One region of the Roseovarius tolerans genome, then DNA from elsewhere that is predicted to be linked to it. Evidence: riboswitches for the same ligand, from Rfam matches in the RefSeq annotation. Region 1 holds a riboswitch; the other holds the start of a gene.
The links. A riboswitch is a leader RNA that binds a small molecule or an ion and turns the genes downstream of it on or off. The one in region 1 is predicted to bind thiamine pyrophosphate.
Positions count from the first base shown of each region.

Region 1 (3,396 bases):
CCTCACCTCCCTGCACCATACGGTCCAGTATGTGATCCAGTGCGCGCCGGTTCTTGAGCCCGGTCAGCGTGTCGGTAAAGGCCTGTTCCTGCGCCGCGATCCGCGCCCCTTCCAGCCGAAGGTTGAGCTTGCGCGACTCCTCCATCGCCGCCGATTTCGCCTCCAGCATGTAGAGCATTTCGGTCGCAAGATCGGTCGCCGCGAAATCCGCACCGGTCAGGCCAAAATCCCGCACCGCCTCGATCACCGAAATGCCGAAGGACAGGTTGACCAGCGCGCCGCGCTCCCCGGCCATGTCGAGCGGGGCCAGAACCCCCTTGAACGCATGGCGCGGCCCCGCGCGCAGCCGCAGCCGCAGCCGCGCCCCGTCCAGCGCCAGCAGCCCCGTCATGTCGTGCACCCGCGCCGGGCGCACTAGCTCGAACAGGTCGAGAAACCGCGTCCCCGTCACCGCACGCGGCATGATCACCTTGGCCAGGGTCGGCCCGGCCTGCACGATATGGCCGGTCGGGGCCAGCACCGCGTGCATCGGGCATATCCGGTCAAGCACCGCCAAGAATGCCTCATGTGACACCCGGCTCATCCCGCCTGCTGCCGCGCTGCCAGATCGAACGCCCGACCACTGGCAAAGCCCTCGTCCAGCAGCCGCACCTCGATCAGTTCCGCCGCCTCGGTCGCACCGCGATGCTCCAGGACGACCAGCGCGCCGTAATCGTCGGCCATCGCGCGCAGCACCCCCATCACCACCGGGCCAAAGCGCAACCCCTTGCACTCGTGCAAGCCGACCTCCAGCCGGTAGAGCCCGGCACCATCGGCATGCAGGCAAATCGGCGGCAGATCGAGGTCCGCCACGGCCAGCCGCGCGCGCTCCGGCAGATCCTCCAGCGAATGCAGGAAATCGGCGAAATCGACGCCGCTGAACCGCAACAGCCGTCGGATAGGCTCCACCTTGGGATGCGACACCAGATAGGTGCCCACATCCTCCAGCAGATCAGACCGCGCGCGCGCCAACCGGGCACCCAGCGCCGTCAGCACCCGCTCCGTCACCTCCGGCTCATAGCGCATCAGCGGCTCGAACGCGCCATAGCCCAGATCGAGCCCCGACATCACCTCCTGCCACAGCCCGTCGCCATAGCTGTCGCGGGTAAATCTTTCCAAGGCGCGGTTCACCAGCCCGTGCATGACATCTCTCCCCTCGTACCCGCGCAGCATGGCAAGAAAATCTTAACATTCGCTGAACGGCTGATCGCCGGCACCGGCGCACCGCTTGCCAAGGACCAGCAGCATTGTTACATCTTTCTCATCCGTTGGGGTGCCCCTTGGGGCTGAGAGGCGATGCGCCAACCCACCGAACCTGATCCGGCTCGCACCGGCGTAGGGAACGGAGACCGCGCACCCGCGCCCCTCCCCCATGCCCGCGTTCCGGCCGAGAAGAGAGGCCGCCCATGCGCCCCGACGCGCCCGCGCTTACGCTCGACGGCACCGCCCATATCGGCGGGTTGCACGTCTTCGGCCCGCTGCACCTCACCGTGCCCGCAGGCCGCATCACCTGCCTGCTCGGCCCCTCGGGCGTGGGCAAGACGACGCTGCTGCGCCTGATCGCGTGCGTCGATGACGTGACCGATTTCACCGGCCAGATCACCGCCTCCGACGACCTGTCCCTTGCCGGGCGCATGGCGCTGATGGCGCAGGGCGATCTGCTGATGCCCTGGCTCGACGTGCTCGGCAATGTCACTATCGGCGCGCGCCTCCGGGGCGAGGCGCGCGATCGCACCCGTGCCATGCGCATGCTCGCCCGCGTCGGGCTCGAGGATCACGCGCACAAACGCCCCGGCGCGCTCTCGGGCGGTCAGAAGCAGCGCGTCGCCCTTGCCCGCACCCTGATGGAGGACCGCCACATTATCCTGCTCGACGAGCCGTTCTCGGCGCTCGACGCCCGCACCCGCACGCAGATGCAGGACCTTGCAGCGGAACACCTCAAGGACCGCACCGTGCTGATGGTCACCCACGACCCGGCCGAAGCCGCACGCATGGGCCACGCTATCCACATCCTGACCGAGACGGGGCTGGAGGACGTGACACCGCCCCCCGGCACCGTGCCCCGGCCCGTGGACGATCCCGAAACCCTCACCGCGCAGGGCAGGCTCTTGTCGCGCCTGCGCGCCCCCGCCTGAAAGGACCCCCCATGCGCCCCACCGATCACCTGCAATCGCTCTGCGCCGAGGACTGGCAGGCCGCCACCCGCCACGCCTTCACCGATCAACTGGCGGCGGGCTCCCTGCCCGAGGACCGCATGCTGGCCTATCTGCGGCAGGATTATCTCTTCATCGACGGCTTCGTGCGGCTTCTGGCCTCGGCCATCGCCCATGCGCCCACCCTGCCCGACGCGATTCCGGCTGCGCAGTTCCTCGGGCTGATCTCGGGCCCCGAAAACACCTACTTCATGCGCGCCATCGAGGCCTTGGGCGGTCAGGCAGAGCCACCCGCCCCGGCCCATCCCGTCACCGCCGAATTCCAGACCATCATGCGCGACGCCGCGCAATCGGGCCGCTATGAACAGATGCTCGCGGTGCTGGTGGTCGCCGAATGGTCCTATCTCGACTGGGCCACGCCGCATGCCGACAAGGCAGACGACCTACCCTTCTGGTTCGGCGAATGGATCACGCTGCACAGCGGCGACGGCTTCGAGAGCGTCGTGGCCTACCTGCGCGGCCAGCTCGATGCGGTCTGGCCCGGCCTCTCACCCGAGGACCAGCGCGCGGTCGAGGCCACCTTCTCCCACGCCACCCGGCTGGAACGCGCCTTCTTCGACGCCGCCCTCGCAGGCTATCCCGAAAGATGAGCCGCCTGATCACCATCACCACCTCCACCGCGCTTGCCCTTGCGCTCTGGCAGGCGCTGGTGGTGCTGGCGGCCCTGCCGCCCTTCATCCTGCCCGGTCCTGCCCGCGTGGCCGAGACGCTTTGGGTCAGCCGCGCGCTCATTCTCGAACACGCAGGGATCACCGCCGCCGAGGTGCTGATCGGGCTGGCCCTGGGCGCGATCCTCGGCGGGCTGTCGGCCATCGTCCTCGCCGCCTCGCCAATGGCCCGCCGGTTGATCCGCCCGATGATGGTGTTTTCACAGGCCATCCCGGTCTTTGCCCTCGCCCCCATCCTGACGCTCTGGCTGGGCTACGGCCTCTGGTCCAAGGTCGCCATGGCGCTGCTGATCATCTATTTCCCTGTCACCTCGGCCTTCTTTGATGCGCTGATGCGCACCCCGCAGCACTGGCTCGATCTGGGCCGGATCATGGGTGCCAACGGCCCGCGCCTGATGTGGCATATCCGCGTCCCCGCCGCCCTGCCCGGCTTCGCCTCGGGGCTGCGCCTCGCCGCCGTCTACGCCCCCATCGGC
Region 1 covers NZ_CP118494.1:892,769-896,164, reverse strand. The annotation lists gene PVU19_RS04365 (diguanylate cyclase domain-containing protein) at 1-583, opposite strand, end outside; gene PVU19_RS04360 (heme NO-binding domain-containing protein) at 580-1,182, opposite strand; TPP riboswitch at 1,299-1,398, shown strand; gene PVU19_RS04355 (ABC transporter ATP-binding protein) at 1,446-2,174, shown strand; gene PVU19_RS04350 (TenA family protein) at 2,186-2,842, shown strand; gene PVU19_RS04345 (ABC transporter permease) at 2,839-3,396, shown strand, end outside.

Region 2 (3,396 bases), 330 kb from region 1:
CAATAGAAATCCATGGCGAAAGAGGCCGTTGACGTGGATCGTCTCGTCCTTGCGGGTGATGCGCGGCAGGTTGTCGGGGAAGGCCGGACGCGCGTCGGCCCCGATTTCCATAACTTCGGCCTCGCCAAAGGCGGGGTGGAGCGCGTAGGCGGCAGAGAGCAGTTCCATCACCGAACGGGCCGAGGCGCGCCCCTTCTCCTCGCTCTCGATCTGTGTCGCGCCCAGCATGAACACGCCGTCGCCGCGCGGCACGATATAAAGCGGAAAACGCGGGTGCAGCAGGCGAACGGGACGGGTCAGGGTCACATCACGGCTGCGCAATATCACCATCTCACCCTTGACGCCGCGCAGGTCGGGCAGGGTGTCCTGTGCCGCAAGCCCGCGACAGTCGATCACCGGGCCCGTGGGGGCGGCGTCGCTTTGCTCGAACCGCGCGCCTTTGTCCTCCAACCGCTTGCGCAGATGCAAGAGCGCCGCGCGCGGGTCGATATGCGCTTCGTCTGTGAAGTAGAGCGCGCGGTCGTGGCGGTCGGCCAGATGCGGCTCTAACGCAGCCCAATCCTCGCCGGTGACCAGCCGGTGCCCGGTGGTGCGCCGCGCGAATTGATCGAGTTCGCGACGGTCGCGCTGCAAGGTCACCACGAGCGAGCCGCGACGGATCACCTCGACGCCCTGCGCCTGCCACCAATCGGCGGCCTGTTGCCCTAACCGCACCACCGGTTCCTCGGCGGTGAACCCCTCGCAGAAGGGCGCGAGCATGCCGCCCGCCCACCACGAACAGCCATGCGCGCCGGGCGATGGCGCGGGGTCGCGCAGGGTGACGGCGACGCCACGATTGATGAGTTCGGTGGCGACGCACAGCCCCACGATGCCCGCGCCGCGGATTGTCACAGCTTCGGTCATGTCCAGGCCTCGTGAAAATGATGCACAGGCCCGTGCCCCTGCCCGATCTGGAGCCCGTCTGCGGCCAGGATCGCGCGGTGCAGCCAGTCATGGGCGGTCTCGACGGCATTCGGCAAGCTCAGTCCCTTTGACAGTCCCGCCGCGATGGCCGAGGACAGGGTGCAGCCGGTGCCGTGGGTATTGCGGGTTGCGATGCGCGGCGCGTCGAGGCGCATCACCTTATCGGAGATAAGCCAGTCGGTGCAGGTCTCGCCTTGCCCGTGGCCGCCCTTCATCAGAACGGCCCGTGTCCCCATCTCGCGCAGCCGCGCGCCCTGGTCTTGCATTTCGGCATCATTCATGGCCTCAGAACAGCCCAGAAGCGCCGCCGCCTCGGGCAGGTTCGGTGTCAGAAGATCGGCACGCGGCAGAAGCTGCGCGATCAGCGCCGCGCGCGCCGCATCGGGCAACAGCCGGGCACCGGATTTCGCCACCATTACGGGGTCTAGCACCACGGGCCCGTGATACCCTTCCAGCGCCTGCGCCACCGTCTCGATCAGCGCGGCATCACCCAGCATGCCGATCTTGATCGCATCGACCCTGATATCGCCCAACACCGCCGCAATCTGCGCCGCGACGGTGGCATTGGGGATCGGGTGCACATCGGTCACGGCGCGGGTGTTTTGCGCTGTCACGGCGGTGATCACGCTGGTGCCATAGACGCCCAATGCCGAAAAGGTCTTGAGATCGGCCTGAATACCAGCACCGCCGCCGCTGTCGGAGCCTGCGATTGTCAAAGCTGTGGCAATCATCTGCCGTTCCTCTCAGTCTTGCGGGGAACGGACGGGGGGCGCGCGAGGCGTGCGTCAGTCCGTTCCCTACGCCGGTGTTAGCCGGATCAGGTTCGATGGGTTGGCGCATCGCCTCTCAGCCCGTGCATTCCGGGCACCCCAACGGAGTTGCCATAGACGTAACAGTCACGTTGGGCCCTCGCAAGGGGTGAAAGCGGGACAGGATATGTCGCAAACCGTCTGCAAGGCACCACCGTCCTGCGTCACGATGGATCATGGCCAGATCCTGAAAGGCGCGATCATGTTCTATGCCGCCAATCCCCGACAGTTCGACCCGATCGCGCGGTTCGCGCTCGATCCCGGCTTGGCCGTGCCCGAGGTGGTGCTGTTTCAGACAGCGGCCCTGCTGATTGACACGCTGGGGGTTGCGGCAGGGGCGGCGGCGCTCGATGTGGGGCGGATCGCGCGCGAGTTCGCCTGCGATTTTCATGGCGCGGCGCGCGAGGAGCACCGTGCGACCCTGCTCTTTGACGGGCGGCGCTGTGCGATGCCGGGGGCGGCCTGGGCGCTGGCGACGCAGATCGACAATCTCGACGCGCATGACGGGCTGAATGCCACCAAGGGGCATATCGGCTGCGCGTTGGTGCCTGCGCTTTTCGCCTTTGCCGAGCATCGTCCCAATCTGACCGGGCGGCAGGCGCTCACCGCACTGACCATGGGCTACGAGGTGGCAGCGCGCGCCGCTGTCGCGCTGCATGCCACGGCCTGCGATTACCACACCTCTGGCGCGTGGAACGCGCTGGGCGTGGCGGCGCTGGGGGCGCATTTGCGAGGGGATACGGCAGAGGTGCTGCGCCACGCGCTGGGCATCGCCGAATATCATGGGCCGCGCAGCCAGATGATGCGCGAGATCGCCAGCCCCACGATGCTGCATGACGGCTCTGGCATGGGGGCGTTGGTCGGGATTTCGTCTCTGTTACAGGCTGAACGCGGGTTCACCGGCGCGCCTGCGATCACCGTCGAGGGGTCGGAGGTGGCGCATGTCTGGGCCGATTTGGGCTGCGACTGGACGGTGATGCGCAATTATATCAAACCTTATCCGATCTGCCGCTGGGCGCATGGGGCGCTCGAATGCCTGCGGGTGCTGGTCGCGGAGGAGGGCGTAAAACCGGATCAGATCGACGCGCTGGAGGTCGCGACCTTCGCGCAATCCGCCGCGCTTTTCCCGGGGATGCCCGAGACGACGAGCGAGGCGCAGTATTCGCTCGGTTTCGCGTTGGCGGCGTATCTTGTGCATGGCCGCCTCGGACCGGCGGAGATTACTGGCGACGCGCTGCACGACCCGCGCGTGGCGGCGATGCACGCGCGCATCACCGTGCGCGAGGAGCCGCGCCATTCCGTGCGGTTCCCCGAGGGGCGGTGGTCTGATGTGACGGTCCGACTTAAGGATGGGCGCGAAGTCCACTCGGGCGATCGCAACGCGCGCGGCGGACCCGAGGCGCCGATGCCCGAGGCCGATATTCGCGCCAAGCTGTCGGTGATGGCCGGGGGCGCGCTGACAGAGGCGCGGATCGACGCGCTTTGGAGCATGCGCCGCCGATTGCTTGACCAAGGCACCGAATTCTCGCAGCTTGCGAGCCTCGTCACCCCCGAACCGGACCGACCATGACTGACGCCCCGCGCATCCTCATCCATACCAGCGACCCCGCGCCGATGCTGGCGC
Region 2 covers NZ_CP118494.1:559,056-562,451, forward strand. The annotation lists gene PVU19_RS02655 (FAD-dependent oxidoreductase) at 1-903, opposite strand, end outside; gene thiD (bifunctional hydroxymethylpyrimidine kinase/phosphomethylpyrimidine kinase) at 900-1,694, opposite strand; TPP riboswitch at 1,741-1,845, opposite strand; gene PVU19_RS02665 (MmgE/PrpD family protein) at 1,900-3,342, shown strand; gene PVU19_RS02670 (D-2-hydroxyacid dehydrogenase) at 3,339-3,396, shown strand, end outside.
Region 2: another riboswitch for thiamine pyrophosphate. It lies ahead of thiD (bifunctional hydroxymethylpyrimidine kinase/phosphomethylpyrimidine kinase); the one in region 1 lies ahead of PVU19_RS04355 (ABC transporter ATP-binding protein).